One region of the Uliginosibacterium sp. 31-12 genome, then DNA from elsewhere that is predicted to be linked to it. Evidence: predicted binding sites of a transcription regulator. Region 1 holds the regulator's gene; the other holds the start of a gene.
The links. Region 1 encodes HrcA, which represses chaperone genes, less so after heat shock. Its sites were predicted from a motif close to TNTTAGCACTCNNNGNCNNNGAGTGCTAANA; they were not measured.
Positions count from the first base shown of each region.

Region 2: a site for HrcA is predicted at 4,466-4,496, ahead of groES (co-chaperone GroES). Genes of this name have one in related genera too.

Region 1 covers NZ_JAUOOA010000001.1:234,226-243,982, forward strand. The annotation lists gene hemH (ferrochelatase) at 1-543, opposite strand, end outside; gene hrcA (heat-inducible transcriptional repressor HrcA) at 610-1,638, opposite strand; gene Q3Y64_RS01080 (hypothetical protein) at 1,879-8,805, shown strand; gene Q3Y64_RS01085 (acetylglucosamine transferase) at 8,904-9,757, shown strand, end outside.
Region 2 covers NZ_JAUOOA010000004.1:94,353-104,109, reverse strand. The annotation lists gene Q3Y64_RS09430 (hypothetical protein) at 1-28, opposite strand, end outside; gene Q3Y64_RS09425 (DUF4241 domain-containing protein) at 690-1,316, shown strand; gene Q3Y64_RS09420 (HNH endonuclease) at 1,422-2,102, opposite strand; gene groL (chaperonin GroEL) at 2,342-3,985, opposite strand; gene groES (co-chaperone GroES) at 4,088-4,375, opposite strand; gene Q3Y64_RS09405 (DMT family transporter) at 4,694-5,557, opposite strand; gene Q3Y64_RS09400 (FadR/GntR family transcriptional regulator) at 5,622-6,377, opposite strand; gene Q3Y64_RS09395 (enolase C-terminal domain-like protein) at 6,539-7,927, shown strand; gene garL (2-dehydro-3-deoxyglucarate aldolase) at 7,940-8,719, shown strand; gene glxR (2-hydroxy-3-oxopropionate reductase) at 8,758-9,648, shown strand.

The DNA of each region.
Region 1 (9,757 bases):
GTCATGGAAGCTTCGCACGAAGCGCAGCTCGGGCAGATTGCGGATCTTCATCCCGGCTGCAGCCACTGCATCGAAGGCACTGGCGGTGGTGCTGGCGGCATATTGCGGATAGAGCGGCAGCACCAGTATTCGGCTGCAGCCACGCGCCTTGAGGCGCATCAGCGCCCCCTCCACGTCTGGCTGACCGTAGCGCATGGCCCAGTCGACCTGAACGTCCGGATGCCCCGCCTGCAGCAGGTAGCCGGCGAGCAGCTTGGCTTGTTTTTCCGTATGAACCCGCAACGGCGAGCCTTCCTTGCTCCACACCGTGGCGTACTTTGCGGCTGACTTTTTGGGGCGAGTATTGAGGATGATGCCGTTGAGGATTAACCACCATAGCGCGCGCGGAATTTCGACCACACGCGGGTCGGAGAGGAACTGCTTCAGATAGGGGCGCACTGCCTTGGCAGTCGGCGCGGCCGGAGTGCCGAGATTGATCAGCAGCACGCCGGTACGTGGTGTGCTGCCATGCGTGAATTCAGGCTCTTGCAGAAAGCGGGGCATGGTGATCCTGTGCAATCGATTGCCTTTATGCCGGCAGTTGCCGGAGTTTGGCGTTTTCGCGGGGAGTCAGGTGTTGCTCGACAAGGCGCTGGAAAGCAGTCGTGCTGTGATGTCCACAATCGGGATGACGCGTTCGTAAGCCATGCGCTGCGGGCCGATCACAGCCACGGTGCCGACAACTTGGCCGTCGACCTCGTAAGGCGCGGTGACCACACTGCATTCGTCCAGCGGGCTGATGCCGGATTCTCCGCCGATGAAGAGCTGCACGCCCTCGGCGCGATTGGAAATATCCAGCAACTGCACCAGGCCAGACTTCTGCTCGAACATTCGGAACAGCTCGCGCAGGCGGTTCATGTTGGAGGAAATGTCATCCACTTCCAATAGCTTGCGTTCGCCGGTGATCAGATAGCCCGAGTTCTGTTCCTCCATGGCTTCCTGGCCAACAGTAATGGCGGCCGACATCAGCTCGCTCATGTTCTGCTGCAGCTGCACCAGCTCACCGCGCAGGTGATCGACCATTTCGCCAAAAGCCAGCCCGGCGCAATGGTGGTTCAGGTAATTCGCAGCGGTGACGAGTTCGGAGGCTGTGTAGGCGCGTTGGGTGAACAGGATGCGATTCTGCACATCGCCGCTCATAGCCACGATGATCAGCAGCACGCGGGTGTCCGACAGGCTCACGAACTCGATCTGGCGGATTTTGGTGGCTTCGCGGCGTGGCGCGGCGACGATGCCGGCAAAGCTGGTCAACTCCGAGAGCAGGCTGGAAGCTGCAGAGAGTACGCGGCGTGGCTCGTCCGGATGGATGTGGTGTTGAAGTTCGCGAACTTCGGTCTGCGCCAGCGGTTTGACGGTAAGCAGGGTGTCCACGAACAGACGATAGCCACGTGCGGTAGGGATGCGACCGGCAGAGGTATGTGGGCTGGTGATCAGGCCCAGCTCTTCCAGATCCGACATCACGTTGCGGATCGTAGCGGGCGAGAGTTCCAGCCCGGACTGCTTGGAGAGCACGCGCGAACCTACGGGTTGACCCTCGGCGATATAGCGTTCGACGAGCGTTTTCAGCAGGAGTTGGGCACGTTTGTCTAGCTGGGGCATGGCTGCATTGTAAGGGCTTGGCAGGAGCTTTGGGCAGATCCTGCGGCCTGGCCCAAACAGCAGAATTGGGGGGCATTTAGCCGGCTCACATGCCGCTCCACGTAGGCAAAAACTTGCAAAAATTTGCTAAACCTTTGTTCTGACTCGCCGTTACAGAACGCATCGGGCTCCGACTGAAGCGGCTTGCTGCTGACTGGAACCTATAAAACTAGAGAAACGCATTTCCGTCAGGAGTTAGCCATGCCAACCGTTACCGGACTGTCGGCCTCACAGATAGCCGCACTGACCACAACCCAGGTGGCCGCACTCACGACCGCGGATTTCAAGGCGCTTTCCCAAACCCAGATCGGTGCATTCAGCGCAGAGCAGATTGCGGCGATGGAAACCCAGGATCTGGTGACCCTGACCGGGGCCCAGGTTGCTGCGTTCACCCCTTACAACGTGGTGGGTTTCACCAGTGGACAGATTCAGGCGCTGACTCAAACCCAGTTTCAGGGCATGACGGTTGAGCAACTCAGCTCCCTGAGTTCCGATCAGATAGCCGCCATGGAAACCCGTGATCTGGCGGCCCTGTCGGTGACGCAATTGCGCGGGCTGACGGTGGATCAGCTTGTCGGGTTTGGTACGAGTCAAATCCGGTCTTTGAGTGCCACACAGGTCGCTGGCTTCTCTGCCGAGCAGATCGGCTCCTTCTCCACCACGCAGATTTCCGCCCTGTCGACTTCGCAAATCAAGGTTTTGACAACAGGGCAGGTGGCTTCTCTGGGGGCTGAACAGGTTGCGGCGCTGACCACGGCCCAGGTGAGGAATCTGACTGTTAGCCAGGTCCAGACCTTGTCCGAAGACCAGCTCAATGCGTTGGAGACTAGTGACTTCAGTGCTTTGACGGCAACCCAGATCCAGGCACTGAAGACCAACCAGATCAGTGCCTTGTCGGAATCCCAGATTGCGGCTTTGACGACGCAGCAGGCCGCCAGTCTCACCCAGGCCCAGATCCAGGTGCTCTCGCCGGAGCAGATTCAGGCCATGAAGACGCAGGACGTTGGCGCACTGGCTGTATCGCAGCTCAAGGGGCTGACAACCGAGCAAATCGAATCCTTGTCGTCTGCCCAAGTGGCGGCAATGACTTCTGGCCAGTTGGCCAGCTTTAGTGCGAATCAGCTCAAAGCGCTCACGACGGCACAGGTGTCGGCCCTTGAAACACAGGATCTGGCCGCGCTGCTTGCAACCCAGATCAGCAGTTTGAAAACGGATCAGCTCGCTGCGCTGAGCACCACACAGATCCAGGCCTTGCAGGCTACCCAGGTTGCCGCATTGAGTTCCGCCCAGGTACGTGCTTTGAGCAGCGCCCAGATCGCGGCGCTGGAAACGCGGGATCTGTCCGCTCTGTCTGCCACGCAGATTGCAAGTCTGACCAATGAGCAGGTGTCTGCCCTCGGCACACAGCAGTTTGCGGCCCTTTCAGGCGCGCAGATCAAGGGGCTGACGAGCAGCCATATCCAGGCGTTGACGACGGGCCAGATCGAAGCACTGAACTCGGTGCAGGTACAGAGTCTGTCTGCGACCCAGGTTTCTGCCATGTCATCCGATCAGATCGTGGCGATGGAAACCCGCGATTTCTCGATGCTGAGCGCTACGCAATTGCGCGGATGGGATGCCAGCCAGGTCGGCACCCTGACCACGAGTCAGATCGTGGCCTTCACGGCCATGCAGATCGCTGGTTTGACCACCTCCCAATTGTCGGGGCTGAGCACGGGGCAGGTCAGTGCGATCGAGACACGTGATCTGGTTGCCCTGACGGCAACCCAGATCCAGAAGCTCTCGACGGATCAGCTGAGCGCTTTGAGTTCGACCCAGATTCAGAGTCTGACCGCCCTTCAGATCAAGGGCCTGGATGCTTCGCAATTTGCGGGCTTTTCAACTGAGCAGATTCAGAGCCTGACGACTGCTCAGTTCAGCAACCTTTCGGCTACTCAGCTGGGAGGGCTCAATTCGAGTCAGATCGCTGCAATTGAAACCAGCGATTTGCGATTGTTGTCCGCAACCCAGCTTGCCGGGCTGAATTCTGACCAACTCAGCGCGCTGGGGACGGACCAGCTGGGGGCGTTGAAGACCAATCAGATTCAGGGTTTGACCACTACTCAGCTGGCTGGGCTCACGTCCGATCAGATCGAGTCACTGACGACCGATCAGTTCAGGGCCATGAGTGCCAAGCAGATCAGCTCTTTTTCGACTACCCAGATCGCAGCCCTGGCGACCGATGATCTGACATCCTTGACGACCGCGCAGTTCAAGGCAATGAGTGCAACCCAGCTGGCCGCATTGACGACCAGCCAGATCACTGGGCTGAATGAAGAGCAGATCAGCGTGCTGAGCTCGGCGCAGCTGGCTGGCCTCGAAACCGCCGATCTTTCGGTCATGAATGCCACGCAGTTGCGGAGCCTGACGACGGCTCAGCTGCGCCAGCTCTCGACTGATCAGGTGGCTTCACTGACCTCGGCTCAGGTCGCAGGTCTTGGTGCTGCTCAGATCAGCGCCTTGAAGACGGATCAGATTGCAGCACTCAACTCCGAGGATCTCTCGGCGATGAGCCGGGTGCAGATCCGCAGCATGACAACTGCGCAGCTGAATGTACTGACGACGGATCAGTTCTCCGGGCTGGACTCCTCCCAGATTACGGCCTTGAGTGCCGCACAGGTGGGCTCACTGCGCACGGATCAGATTCGCGCCATGACGGTGGACGAACTTGGCGCCATGAGCCAGAGCCAGGTGCAGGGTTTTGTCACCTCACAGATCCGCGCAATGACGACCGAGCAGGTCAGTGCCCTGACGAGCGCGCAGATGTCCGCCATGAGTTCGGCTCAGCTTGCCGCACTTGATTCTGCCCAGATCGGGGCCATCGGTACCGGGGATCTGGCGGCTTTGAGCGCCACCAAGGTGCGGGGCTTCACGACAGCTCAGATGCAGGCGCTTACCAGTGATCAGATCACCGCCCTGACGACCGGGCAGATTGCCGGGCTGAGTACGGCTCAGGTTGCCGCGCTTGAGACCGCTGACCTGCAGGCCATGAGTTCTCAGCAGATTGCCGCGCTGACCAATACTCAGGAGCGTGCACTCACCAGCCAGCAGGTGGGCGCTTTGACGAGTGACCAGATCGGCTCACTGTCCGCAAGCTGGATTGCAACGCTCGCAACGAGCCAGATCGCCTCCTTGAGCTCCGAGCAGTTGAACAACCTGACGAGTGCCCAGATTCAGGCGCTCACGACCGGTCAGATCGCAGCCTTGTCGTCCAGCCAGATTACTTCGATGACGACGGAGCAGCTGTCCGCCTTGCGTTCGGCCCAGATGACGGGCTTTGAAACCGGCGATCTTACGAATCTGACCACCGCACAACTGGCCAGCCTGACGACGGCTCAGCTGGGCGGCTTGAGCAGCACCCAGATTGCTGCGCTCAGCACTACCCAGATCGGGCGGCTGAGCACTGATCAGGTACGGGGCTTGAGCAGCGCTCAACTCCAGGCGCTGACCACTACCCAGATGAGTGGGCTGGGGTCTGATCAGCTGGCGGCGCTGACGACCGCCCAGTTCGCTGCGCTGGAAACGGCAGATGTGGCCGCGCTGAGCACCGAGCAGCTGGCTAATCTGTCGACTACGCAGGTGAATGCGCTCTCTACTTCCCAGGTGGCAGGACTCCAGACTTCGCAGATTCGCGGCTTGACCTCGGCCCAGGTTGCTGCGCTGAGCACCGGCCAGATCAAGGCATTGACTACGGCCCAGGCTGCTGCCTTGGGCACTGCGCAGACGGTGGGCCTGGGGACTACCCAGATTGCAGCGATGGAAACCCGTGATCTTGCCGCGCTGAGTTCTGTTCAGCTGGCTGGTTTGACGACAACCCAGGTCGCTGCATTGGGCACCCAGCAGATTGCGTCGCTGACCACCACTGAATTGCAGGGGCTCACCAGTGCCCAGGTTCAGGCACTCGATAGCACCCAGATTCGCGCACTGACGACCGGCCAGATTGCTTCGCTGACGACCAACCAGACCAATGCGCTCACCACAGCCCAGCTGCTGGCCCTCGAGACGGCTGACCTGGCTGCGCTCACCACGACGCAGGTGTCGCAACTCGCAGCAGGGCAGGTGGCTGCCTTGACGACCAGCCAGATCCGCATTCTCTCCTCTGCACAGATCGGAGCGCTGAGTGCCGAGCATATCAATGCCATGTCCACGGATCAGGTGGTGGCGATTGAAACGGCAGACATCGGGGCGTTGAGCAGCACCCAGATCAGGAACTTCAGTGCAGACCAGATTGCCAGCCTGACGAGTGCTCAGGTCGCGGCCTTGAGCACCGATCAGATCCGCTCGATTGAGGCGGATGATCTGGCTGCGGTGAGCAGCACGCAAATTTCCAGGTTGTCGACGGCCCAGGTGGCTGCCCTGACGACCCTGCAGGTTGTGGGTCTGGAAGAAACCCAGGTTGCTGCTTTGAGCAGCGCCCAGATCCAGGCCATGGGCACCAGCCAGATTGCAGCACTGGAACTCAATGACCTTGCTGCCATGAGTACCGCGCAGCTTGCCGCATTCTCCACCGCGCAGATCGCCGGTTTGACGACGGCCCAGGCGACAGCTTTGACGACCGCCCAGATTGCAGCCCTGAGCAGCGCTCAGGTGCGTGCACTGGAAACGCGTGATCTGGTCACCCTGAATGCTGATCAGATTGGTGCGCTGGATACCCGGCAGATCGTTGCCTTGAGCAGCACACAGGTTCAAGCGCTGACGGCTGAGCAGTTGGGCGCCTTGAGTTCCGCTCAGGTTGGGGCACTTGAAACCTCCGATCTGGCGCTGCTGAGTACCACACAGATCCGCAATCTCTCGGCTGAGCAGATCGCAGGCCTTACAACGGCTCAGATTCAGTCCCTGAGTACCGATCAGGTCAAGGCTCTCACTGGAGCGCAGATTGCTGCCCTGAGCTCTACCCAGCTTGTGGCTATTGAGACCCGTGATCTGGAAGCGCTGGGTGTAGGCCAGGTCAGAAGCTTCACCACGGATCAGGTTTCTGGGCTGACCAGTGCCCAGATCCAGGCCTTGAGCACCACTCAGGCCCAGGGCTTGAGGACGGATCAGATTGCCGCACTGACCACTGCACAGGTTCGCGCAATGGAGGTCGCCGATGTATCGGCCTTCACCACGGCTCAGCTCCAGGCCATTGAAACGGCGGACTTCGCCGCATTGAGCTCGGCACAGGTCCAGGGCCTGAGCACCGCTCAGGTAGAGGCCATGACAACGGCTCAGGCTGGCGCGATGACCGCGACTCAGGTTGGCAGCATGACGACGGCTCAGGTGGCGGCAATGCAGACGGCCGACCTGACACAACTGGGCTCCAGCCAGATCCAGGCGCTGAGCACGGCGCAGGTTGTTGCCTTGGGCACGACACAAGCTGCCGCGCTGCTGACCAGCCAGGTGTCCAGCCTCACTGCGGCCCAGATTGGCGCCATCGAAACCTCCGACCTCGTCGCACTCGATACCAGCCAGTTCCAGGCGTTGAGCTCCGCGCAGATCCAGGCGCTGGGCACTGGCCAGGTGCAGGCCTTGAAGACCACGCAGATCGAGGCGCTGACAACGACCCAGGCCGCCGCGCTTACAACGGCGCAAGTGGCTGCGCTGACCACCACGCAACTGGTGGCCGTGGAGACCATGGACATCGCGGTATTGGGCGCCGCCCAGATGACCGCGCTGAGCAGTGCGCAGGAAGTGGCGCTGACCAGCGCCCAGGTGGCCGTGCTCTCCAGCGTTCAGATTGGCGCACTGTCCGGCGACTGGGCGGATGCGCTGGGAACCACCCAGCTGGCCGCACTGACCAGTGCTCAGACCCTTGGCATGACCACAGCCCAGATCCAGGTACTGGATTCGGCCCAGATCGTGGCCCTGACGAGTACCCAGGCTCAGGCGCTGACCATCGAGCAGCTCGCCGCCATGAGCAGTGCTCAGGTCGCCGCACTGGCGACGGACGATCTCGCCGTATTGAGTGGCAACCAGATCCAGGCGTTGGGCACGGCTCAGACCCGTGCGCTGACTTCCGCTCAGATCCAGGCGCTGACGACCACCCAGGTCCAGGCGCTCACCGCAGAGCAGCTTGGCGCTTTGAGTTCCGATCAGATCGCAGCCTTCGAAACCTCCGATCTGGCCGCTATGACAACGGCACAGGTGCGCAGCCTCTCCACAGCGCAGATTGCCGCGCTGACCACTGCCCAGATCTCCGGGTTGAACACCACGCAGGTCAGTTCGCTGACGGTGGCTCAACTGGGTGCGTTCGAAACCAGCGATCTGCAACAGCTCACTTCCTCGCAGATCCAGGCGCTGACCGCACTCCAGATCACCAACCTGAGTACTGCCCAGACCCAGGTGCTGACTTCGACCCAGATTGCGGCGCTGAACACGAGCCAGATCCAGTCGCTGACGGCAGACCAGCTCGGAGCCCTGACCTCGGCGCAGTTTGCCGCGATCGAAACCGGCGATGTGCAGGCCCTGACGGCGATCCAGATCCAGTCTCTGAGCACCACGCAGATCGCGGCACTCACGACCTCCGCTGCTGGCCAGCTCGCAGCACTGACGACCAGCCAGATCCAGTCGCTCACAGCGGCTCAGGTGGGTGCGTTGAGTACGGCACAGGTCTCCTCGCTGACGACCAGTCAGGTCACCGCGATCGACCCGACGGATCTGGTTTCGCTCACCACCGCCCAGATCGATGCGCTGAGCAATGGTCAGGAAACGGCGCTGAACTCCAGCCAGCTCGTGGCACTAAGCAGCCAGCAGATCGGTGCGCTCTCCACGACGTGGGCTGGCGCTTTGAGCACGACGCAAGTCGCACAGCTCACGGCTACCCAGATCACTGGCCTGACGACTTCTCAACTCGCGGCATTTGGCAACAGCCAGATTCAGGCGATCGAGGTGGTGGATCTCATGCAGATGAGCACGACCCAGATTACCAATCTGGCCGACAGCCAGCTGCAGGCCTTCAGCACTACGCAGATCCAGAACCTGACCGAAGGCCAGATCAGCGCACTGAATACGGATCAGCTGACCGCACTCACTGCATCGCAGGCTGCCGCAGTGACCGAAACCCAGCGTGCCGCCCTGACGACGGCTCAGATATCCGCCCTGGATTCCTGAGTAATGATCTGATTTGGCACCCCGAAACCGGTTTATTCCGGTTTCGGGAGCAGGCCCGGAGGCATTAATCTGCAGGCTACCCGTGAAAGGATGTAGCCGTGGCTGAGTCTGGAACAGATTTAGGGAGTGTGCTGCTGCGTGCCTGGCAGGGTCAGCTTGATCTGCTGCAGCTCTTCAATGCTGCTGCGGGTTTTGATGCGCAAGGCCTGTTCCCACTCTCGGCCGTGCTGTACCAGACCTGGCTGCAGCGCAATCATTCCGATCGTCAGCAATACGTCTACTTCAATCTGGGTTCTGCCTTGCTCAATGCGGGCGATCTGGAGCCTGCCCAGACTGCCTATCAGAAGGCAGCAGAGCTGGATGCCGGTTTCATCCAGCCACGATTCAATTTGGGTATTGTGCAGGAGCGGCTCGGGCGCATCGCGGATGCACTGGAGATGTGGCGCTGGGTAACGGTCAATGTGAACCCGGAGGACCCTGAGCAGCGCGAGATGCTGATCTCGGCGCTGAATAACATCGGGCGCGTGCAGGATGCCGCAAAGCAGTATGGCGAGGCACATGATTGCCTCACACGCAGCCTTCAACTCAAACCCGATCAGCCTGATGTGCTGCACCACTGGGTCTTCATTCGGGCACGGCAGTGTGCCTGGCCGGTGTATTCAGCGATCCCCGGCGTGAGTCTTGAAGCCATGCGTGCGAATACCTCGGCGCTGGCCATGCTCAGTCAGAGTGATGATCCGCAGGCCCAGCTGGAGGCTGCGCGCAACTATGTGCGCAAGAAACTCGCGCCGCTACCGCCTCCGCTTACGGATGGCAGCCGCTATGCACATGACAAGATTCGTGTGGCCTACTGCTCGTCGGACTTCTGTCTGCACCCGGTAGCTATGCTGACGGTCGAGTTATTTGAATTGCATGATCGTGAGCACTTCGAGGTCTACGGCTTTTGCTGGAC
Region 2 (9,757 bases), on a different contig from region 1:
CAAGTGCGACGATGAATTTTGCAGTCATTTTCAGGCCATCAATATCAGGGGCTTGTCGGGTGTTGTCGGCTCGCAGTGAGGCCGGCGCGATGGATCGTGTTCTCGGCTGCCCCGTTGTGGGAGCCCCCCGGAATCGGCCGGCACAAGCATTTGGCGGCAGATCAGGATGCCGTGCACACCAATGGCTAACCCAAGGAAAGAACAGGACTCCGTAAATGATAATGATTCCTGATTGGAGTTCATTTACGTATATCAATAAAGCCGGCCTGCGCGGAGCGAAACGCTCTGCCTGAACCTGCCGTCCTCCGCTCGTGCGTCAAATCGCGCCGGAGTAAAGCGGCAGGAATCCGCCCGGTGCGCGCGCTGCAGTTCTGATCAGCTGCGTTGGTGAGCGGCGCGACCAATCCCCGTCTTGCCTGGGGGTACGGCTTCAAGCTGTGTGCTTTGCGGAGTGATGTCCCAAGAGGGCGCGGTGCGTGCTGGCGCGTGAAGACATTCGCTAGCATCGATGGCTTCAACCCTTGCTGCCACTGGCGCCGAAAGGACACCGCATGATGGGTCGTATGTCGCCTCCGCCATGTACCACGGCTTTGCTATCGCATCTGGGGGCATTCTTGTGTGGCGTACTGGGGCTGGTACTGAGCGCCTGCGGCAGCCCTCCGGCGCCGCCTCAGCAAGCCGGCGTGCAAATGCACAAGGGTCCGATCTTCAACGAGGCGTTCACGGATGGTTTCATGATTGCCGTGGATGAACAGCGCTATCAGTTCCGCCCTCAGCTCATTGGCGAAATCCGCCTTGAAAGCGGCCAGCTCGTGGCCTGCGATCCGTTGGTCAGTTGCGATCTCCCCTTCACTCAAGCCGTGCCCGCCGGGCGTTTCCCGCTTCAACTGGCGATAGCCCGCAACGGGGAAGATGAGCGGATCGGTTTCGCCCGAATCGTCTTTGCCCCGGGGCGGATCGAGGCCTGGGAGCTGGCGCTCACCGCCGGCCAGGATCGCGCCAGCCTCAAGCCGGGCGAATTCTTCGGCTACGGCGTGGACAGCGGAACCGGCGCATTCATGGATCTGGCCGCCTTGCGCGAATTCGAAGCGCGGCGCCAGCGTGAGGGCGAGGAATTCGACGATGCTTTGTTCGAAGAACTCGACAAGCATTACCAGCACACGCGCAGCTGGCACCTGCTTGAAACCGCCAAGGGAACAGTGGCCATGTTCTCCAGTGGCTATGGCGATGGTGTGTATTCCACCTGGTTCGGTTACGACAGTCGCGGCAAGCTGATCGCTGCGATCACTGATTTTGGTCTGGTGCCTTGGGAGTGAGGGCTGGCAGGGGCAAAAAAGCTGGAATTCAAGGCTGTGTGGGGGGGAGCGTGAGGACCGGAGTAGCCTGAATTTAGGCTCCGACAATCCCCCAGATTCATACCTTCAGCCTGCGTCTGAACCACTCGCACGCTTAATTTTTTGACGAAATTGAGCCACCCTTACCCTAAGGTGTCTCAAAGAGTCTTTTGTGTTTTGGGGCATTAATCGACGTATAGCCCTGTCAAACTTACCTGCAGAAGCCCAACCTTTTTTGCTATTACAGGCTTTACAAGCCAACACAATGTTAAGGATAGAGTCAGTTCCTTCGCTGGCCAAAGGCTCTACGTGATCGCGACTGAAAGACTTCTTGCCTTCGTTATCAATAAGCTCGGAAAAACAGTAATAGCAACGTCCATCCTGTACTTGGTAAAGCTCAAAAATTTCTGATTTGGAATGACTAACTCCTCCCGCCTTAATCAGTGCAGATCGACGGTTGTGATTATGGTGCGCTTTGCGCCGGCGCGTTTCCTTTTCACACTCATTACGAAGCTGAGCTTGTTTGGCATACGAAATTTCAAGAACTACAAACCCCAGACCTTCTCTTCGGCTACATGCCAAATGCTTGGTTAAGTCAACAGTAGCACGGCGGCAAAAATGACATGTGGTTTCATTCCCAAGAAAAGCGGCAAACATTTCGGATGTCCCGTAGCTTTCAGAAGAACCATCACCCGTTGAGCGTAGATAGAGCCAAATTTCTTTGTGGTGACAAAGAATCTGGTCCAGAAGAAAGTTCAGTCGTGGCATGTAAATCTGCAATTAGATTTGATTTCATCAAATTTTGCTGCAAATCAGCATCCAAAACAAAAACCCCGCCGAAGCGGGGTTTTGTCTTTGAGGCTTTGGTGCAAAGCGCGCACCGGTCGCGGGGAAATCGTAGCGAGCGGGCCGAGGTCGAAACGCGGAGCGGAAACGTACGAATAGTACGTTGAGCACCACAGTTTCGAGATCGGCACGCGCAGTAGATTCCACGCGTGCCGGAGGGGTCACATGCCCATGCCGCCCATGCCACCCATACCGCCCATGTCAGGCATGCCGCCGGCCGGCTTGTCTTCAGCCAGTTCGCCGATCATGCAGTCGGTGGTGAGCATCAGGGATGCGACGGAAGCAGCGTTCTGCAGTGCGGTGCGGGTGACCTTGGTCGGATCCAGCACGCCCATTTCAACCATGTCGCCATACACGCCGTTGGCAGCGTTGAAGCCGAAGTTGCCCTTGCCTTCCAGCACCTTGGAGACGACCACGGAGGGCTCGTCACCGGCGTTCTGAACGATCTGGCGCAGCGGCTCTTCGATCGCGCGCAGCACGATCTTGATGCCGGCTTCCTGATCGGGGTTGTCACCCTTCACAGCGCCGATTTGCGAGCGGGCACGCAGCAGGGCCACGCCGCCGCCGGCCACGATGCCTTCTTCCACTGCAGCGCGGGTAGCGTGCAGGGCGTCTTCAACGCGAGCCTTCTTTTCCTTCATTTCGACTTCGGTGGCAGCGCCAACCTTGATCACAGCAACACCGCCGGCCAGCTTGGCCTTGCGCTCTTGCAGCTTTTCCTTGTCGTAGTCGGAAGTGGAAGCCTGGATCAGTGCTTCGATCTGGGCGACACGCGCCTGGATGGCGTCAGCCTTGCCCACGCCGTCGATGATGGTGGTGTTTTCCTTCTCGACTTCGATGCGCTTGGCTTGGCCGAGGTCAGCCAGCGTGGCCTTCTCGAGCGACAGGCCAACTTCTTCGCTGATCACTTGACCGCCGGTCAGGATGGCGATGTCTTCCAGCATGGCCTTGCGACGATCGCCGAAGCCCGGAGCCTTGACGGCAACAGTCTTCAGGATGCCACGGATGTTGTTCACCACCAGGGTGGCCAGCGCTTCGCCATCGACGTCTTCAGCGATGATCAGCAGCGGGCGGCCAGCCTTGGCGACTTGCTCCAGAACCGGCAGCAGGTCACGGATGTTGGAAACCTTCTTGTCGTACAGCAGCACGAAGGGGCTATCCATCGTGGCGATCTGACGATCCTGGTTGTTGATGAAGTAGGGCGACAGGTAGCCGCGGTCGAATTGCATACCTTCGACGACGTCCAGCTCGTTGTCCAGGCTCTTGCCGTCTTCAACGGTGATCACGCCAGCCTTGCCAACCTTGTCCATCGCGGTAGCGATGATTTCGCCGATGGAAGCGTCGCTGTTGGCGGAGATGGAGCCGACCTGAGCGATTTCCTTGCTGGTGGAACAGGGCTTGGAGACCTTCTTCAGCTCTTCGATCAGGGCTGCAACAGCCTTGTCGATGCCGCGCTTCAGGTCCATCGGGTTCATGCCGGCGGCCACGAACTTCATGCCTTCGCGCACGATGGCCTGGGCCAGCACGGTGGCGGTGGTGGTGCCGTCACCGGCGATGTCGGAGGTCTTGGAAGCGACTTCCTTGACCATCTGGGCGCCCATGTTCTCGAACTTGTCCTTCAGTTCGATTTCCTTGGCGACGGAGACACCATCCTTGGTCACGGTCGGGGCGCCGTAGGAGCGCTCCAGCACCACGTTGCGACCCTTCGGGCCGAGGGTGACTTTAACGGCATTGGCGAGAACGTTAACGCCAGCAACCATGCGTTCGCGAGCGGAATCGCCGAACTTGACTTCTTTAGCAGCCATTTATAGCTCCAGTGATATTCAGAAAATTCGTGGAATGAAAGGAGGTGCGCTGCGTGAGCGGAGCCTTTAGCCCGACCCGCATTCGTTGCGCGAAACCAGTCCTTACTCGATGACGCCGAAGATGTCTTCTTCGCGCATCACCAACAGTTCTTCGCCGTCGACCTTGACGGTCTGGCCGCTGTACTTGCCGAAGATGACCTTGTCGCCAGCCTTCAGTTGCAGGGCGCGCACGGAGCCGTCATCCAGCAGCTTGCCGGTGCCGACGGAGACCACTTCACCCATGTCGGGTTTTTCAACGGCAGAGCTGGCCAGAACGATGCCGGAAGAAGTCTTTTCTTCGGCTTCAACGCGCTTGACGACCACGCGGTCGTGCAGGGGACGAATCTTCATATCCACTCCTGTTAAGGGTTTGATTTAAAAAATCTTGGGTGCGTGGCACCCGGGGGAACCCGGGGAGGGCCGGGGCGGCTGACGCCGCGCTGTTAGCACTCTCCCCTGACGAGTGCTAATGATAGGGGCGGGGTGGGGCGGTTTCAAGGGACGACCGTTAACTATTTTTGTTACGCACCAACGGCTTGGGTAAGCCAAGGCGGCCCAAAGCCGCTGGCAGAGGGGCTGCCGACAAGCCTCTGCTGGGGTTGGCGATGCGTTACGGCGCCTTCTGTGCAGACACCGCTGGAGGTTTGCAGGTACTCGTCCCGAGCGGGCTCAGTCTGCGTGTTCGGCCTTGTGTCCGCGCCACACAGCGGGGTGGGTACTAATCAGGCTGGCGACGATGATCATGGCGATGCCCAAGATGGAGAGCAGGGAAATCCGGTCTCCCCACAGCAGCGTGCCGTAGAGGCTGGAGAAGATCACCGTCGAATAGCCTACGCTGGCCGTGACGATGGCCCGCCCGCGCCCGAAGGCCCGGCTCAACGTGAGCTGGCCGAGGCCGCCGCACAGTCCGACGGCGATCAGGTAGCCCCACTCAAGCTCACTCGCCTGCGTGGCAGAAGAAGATAGCCACAGCGCCACGGGCAAGGCCAGCAGGGCCGTAGTCAGGGAAAAGATGCACACGGTGCGCCATTCAGGCTCGCCGGCACGCCCCAACTCGCGCAGGTTAAGCTGCGCTACGCAGGTCAGAAAGGCCGACGCCAGGCCATAGGCTGCGCCCACCCACTGTTCCTGGGCAAAGCTTGGCTGCAGCACCAGTACCACACCGGCAAAACCCAGCGCCAGCGCGCCAAACACCGCGCGCGGTGGCGGCTGACGGAAAGACAGGATGCCCGCGAGAAACAGCGCCGAGGTGTTGTTAAGCGTGACTGCCGTGGCCAGCGGCAGGTGCGTGATCGCCAGGAAGTACAGCAGCATCGACAGGGTGCCGGCGGTGGAGCGGTACAGATGGCTTTTCCAGTGTACCGAGTACAGCGAACGCTGCTGCCACAGCACCCATGCGCCCAGGATCAGGGCCGGCACCAGACCACGTACACCCACGATCTGGCCGATGTTGAAATGGCTGCCAACGGATTTTACGCAGGCGCCCATGGTGGCAAACAGAAAGCAGGTCAGCAGCATCCACAGCGCGTTCATCTCGGCATCCCCTGAAAGGAGGCGCCATTCTTCGCCAGAAGACGTCGTATGACAAGCGCTGTTGTCAGCCCTCTTTCCTGCGCTCGGCTTCTTCGCTGGCCAGGCGCAGCCGCTCGCGGCTGTTGGAGAGGTGCAAGCGCATGCCGGCCCGGGCGTTTTCAGGATCACGCCGGGCGATGGCTTCGAGGATGCTCAGGTGCTCCTCGTTGGAGCGGCGCAGATAACTCTGCCCCGGCGCCGAGGAAAACACCGAGGTGTCCAGGCGCGTACGCGGAATCGTATTGATGCCGAGCTGACGGTAGAAATTCTCGAAATACGGGTTGCCGGTGGCCTGAGCCACGAGCAGATGGAACTTGAAGTCTGCGTCGACCGAGCTGCCGCCTTTGCTGAGCTCGTCGTCGAACTCGCGCAGGGCCTGACGCATTTCCTCCACCTGCGCATCCGTGCGACGCAGCGCAGCAAGACCTGCCGCCTCGGTTTCGACGCTAATGCGCAGTTCCAGCATGGCCAGCAGTTCGCGGATGGTCATGGCCGTGGCGCTGTCCATGTGCAGCGGCGAAGCCACTGGCTGGGCCAGCACGAAGGTGCCCACCCCATGGCGCGTCTCGACCAGCCCGGCGGCCTGCAGGCGCGACATGGTTTCGCGCACCACAGTGCGGCTCACGCCATGTTCGGCCATCACTTCGGGTTCAGTCGGCAACTTGGCGCCGGCCCGATAGACACCGTTGCGGATCTTGCCCGCCAGGTCGTTCATGACTGTCTCGACCAAGCTGGGGCCGCGTTTGCGGGCTGGCAGCAGCGAGCCATCTGCTTTGTTCATAGGGTTTTCCGCAGTCAGAGACAACGCTTATAGGAAACATTCATGCGCTCATTATACTGGCTGATAAGACGTACGACGACATACGACATATCTAGCTGAAGTCTGCGGCACCTGCCAGGTTTCATAAGGGCATTCGCCGAAAACCCTGATCCGAGGTCAGCATGATTGCAACGCACAGCAGCACCCCGATCGTGACCGAAATGCGGGTGATCCCGGTCGCCGGGCACGACAGCATGTTGTTCAACCTGTGCGGCGCGCACGGCCCCTATTTCACGCGCAACCTCGTGATCCTGCGCGACAACGCCGGCCACACCGGCATTGGCGAGGTACCCGGCGGCGAAGGCATCCGCCAGGCGCTGGAGCGCTCGATCAGCCTGGTGCTTGGCAAGCCGATCGGGCTCTACAACAGCGTACTCAACAGCATCCGGCGCAGCTTCGTGAGCGGCCACACCGCCCACCAGGCCACGGTGCATCAGGTCACCTCGGAATCCGAGGCGCGCGTGCTCAAGCAGCCGCACGAAATCAACCTGCGCATGGACAACGTGATCACCGCCGTCGAAGCCGCCCTGCTGGACCTGCTCGGCCAGCATCTGGGCGTGCCGGTGTGCGAGCTGCTCGGTACGGGCAAGCAGCGCGATGCGGTGCGCATGCTCAGCTACCTCTTCTATATAGGTGAGCGCCAGCGCACCGACCTGCCCTACCTCGCCGATGGCGGAGCGAAGAGCGAGTGGTATCGGCTGCGCAACGAAGTGGCCATGACGCCGGAATCCATCGTGCGGCTGGCCGAAGCCTCGGCCGAGCACTATGGCTTCAATGACTTCAAGCTCAAGGGCGGCGTGATGGGCGGCGAGGAAGAAATGGCTGCCATCGCCGCCATCAAGCAGCGCTTCCCGCAGGCCGGCGTCACCCTGGACCCCAACGGCGCCTGGTCGCTGAATGAGGCCATCGCGCTGTGCAAGGGGCAGGGCCATGTGCTGAGCTATGCCGAAGACCCCTGTGGGCCGGAAGCCGGCTACTCGGGGCGCGAGATCATGGCCGAGTTCAAGCGTGCCACCGGCATCCGCACGGCCACCAATATGGTCGCCACCGACTGGCGCCAGCTCAACCACTCGCTGAAGCTCGATTCGGTCGACATCCCGCTGGCCGACCCGCATTTCTGGACCATGCAGGGCTCGGTGCGCGTCGCCCAGATATGCGACGAATTCGGCCTCATCTGGGGCTCGCACTCGAACAACCACTTCGATGTGTCACTAGCCATGTTCACCCATGCCGCCGCAGCTGCGCCGGGCCAGATCACCGCCATCGACACCCACTGGATCTGGCAGGAAGGCCGCGAGCGCCTCACTACCGAGCCGCCGCGCATCGTCGGGGGCTGCGTCGAGGTGTCCGCGAAACCGGGCCTCGGCATCGAGCCGGACATGGATCGCATCCTTCAGGCCAACGAGCTTTACAAGAAAGTCGGCAGCGGCGCGCGCGATGACGCGATGGCCATGCAGTACCTGCAGCCCGGCTGGAAGTACGACCCCAAGCGCCCCTGTTTCGTTCGCTGAGGAAACTCGCTCATGACCCCCGCACAGCCCTACTCCGCCTTTCCCAACCAGTTTCGCCGCAATCTCATCGCCGGCCAGAAGCTGACCGGCTGCTGGTGCGCACTGGGCAGCCCGATCAGCACCGAAGTGCTGGGCCTCGCCGGTTTCGACTGGATCCTGCTCGACGGCGAGCACGCCCCGAACGACGTGCTCTCCTTCATCCCGCAGCTGATGGCGCTGAAAGACAGTGTCAGCGCGCCCGTGGTGCGCCCAGCCTCGAATGACGCTGTGCTGATCAAGCGCCTGCTCGACATCGGCTTCTACAACTTCCTCGTGCCCTTCGTGGAGAGCGCCGAAGACGCGGCCCGCGCCGTAGCCGCCACGCGCTACCCCGGTGCCGGCATGCGCGGCGTATCGGTGGCGCATCGCAGCAACCGATACGGCACGGTGAAGGATTACCAGCAGATCATCAACGACAACATCAGCGTGATCGTGCAGATCGAAAGCACCCTGGCGCTGAGCAATATCGAAGCCATTGCCGCCGTCGAGGGGGTGGACTGCCTCTTCGTGGGCCCCTCCGATCTGGCCGCCGGCATGGGGCATCTGGGCAATGCGGCCGATCCCGCCGTGCAGGCAGCTATCACCCGCATCTTTGCTGTGGCCAAGGCCGCCGGAAAGCCCAGCGGCATTCTGGCGCCGGCAGAAACCGATGCGCGTCGCTATCTTGAGATGGGCGCCACTTTCGTCGCTGTGGGCAGCGACCTGGGCGTATTCCGCAGCGGCACGCAGGCCCTGCGCGACAAATACCTCTGAACGACACGCCATCACCCATTCGCACAAGGAGTTTCGCAATGAGCAAGCTGGGTTTCGTAGGGCTGGGCATCATGGGCACGCCGATGGCGGCCAATCTCATCAAGGGCGGCCATGAGCTGGCGCTGTTCACCATCGGCCCGGTGGCCCCGGCGCTGACCGAGGCGGGCGGCAAGGTGTATGCCTCCGCCAAAGAGGTTGCGCAGCATTCCGACATCATTTTCATCATGGTGCCGGATACGCCGCACGTAGCCGCAGCCCTGTTCGACGAGCACGGCATTGCCGCGGGCCTCACCGCCGGCAAGATCGTGGTGGACATGAGCTCGATCTCGCCGATCGAGACCAAGGAATTCGCCGCGAAGATCCGCGCGCTGGGCTGTGAGTATCTGGACGCACCGGTTTCCGGCGGTCAGGTCGGCGCCGAAGCCGCCACGCTCTCCATCATGGTCGGCGGCAGCGAGGCCACGTTTGAAACTGTGAAGCCGCTGTTCGAGCTGATGGGCAAGAACATCACCCTGGTCGGCGGCAATGGCGACGGGCAGACCGCCAAGGTGGCCAACCAGATGATCGTGGCGATGAACATCCAGGCCGTGGGCGAGGCGCTGCTGTTTGCCTCCAAGGCCGGTGCCGATCCGGCGCGGGTGCGTCAGGCGCTGATGGGCGGCTTCGCCTCCTCGAAGATCCTCGAAGTGCATGGCGAACGCATGATCAAGCGCACCTTCAACCCGGGCTTCCGCATCGAGCTGCACCAGAAGGATCTGAACCTTGCCCTCACTTCGGCCCGCAAGCTCGGCGTGGCCCTGCCCAACACGGCCACCTGCCAGGAAATGTTCAACACCTGCGCAGCGCACGGCGGCGCGGCCTGGGATCACTCGGCGCTGGTGCGCGCGCTGGAGATCATGGCCAATTTTGAAGTCGGCCAGAAATCCTGAACCACGAACCCCCGGCTCCGCCCCCTGCAGCCCGGGCGGGTCGCTTAACAGAGCAGCCAGAACGCAGCACGGCTTTACCCGATGGCGTTGCACCCCTCCAGGTCAGCGC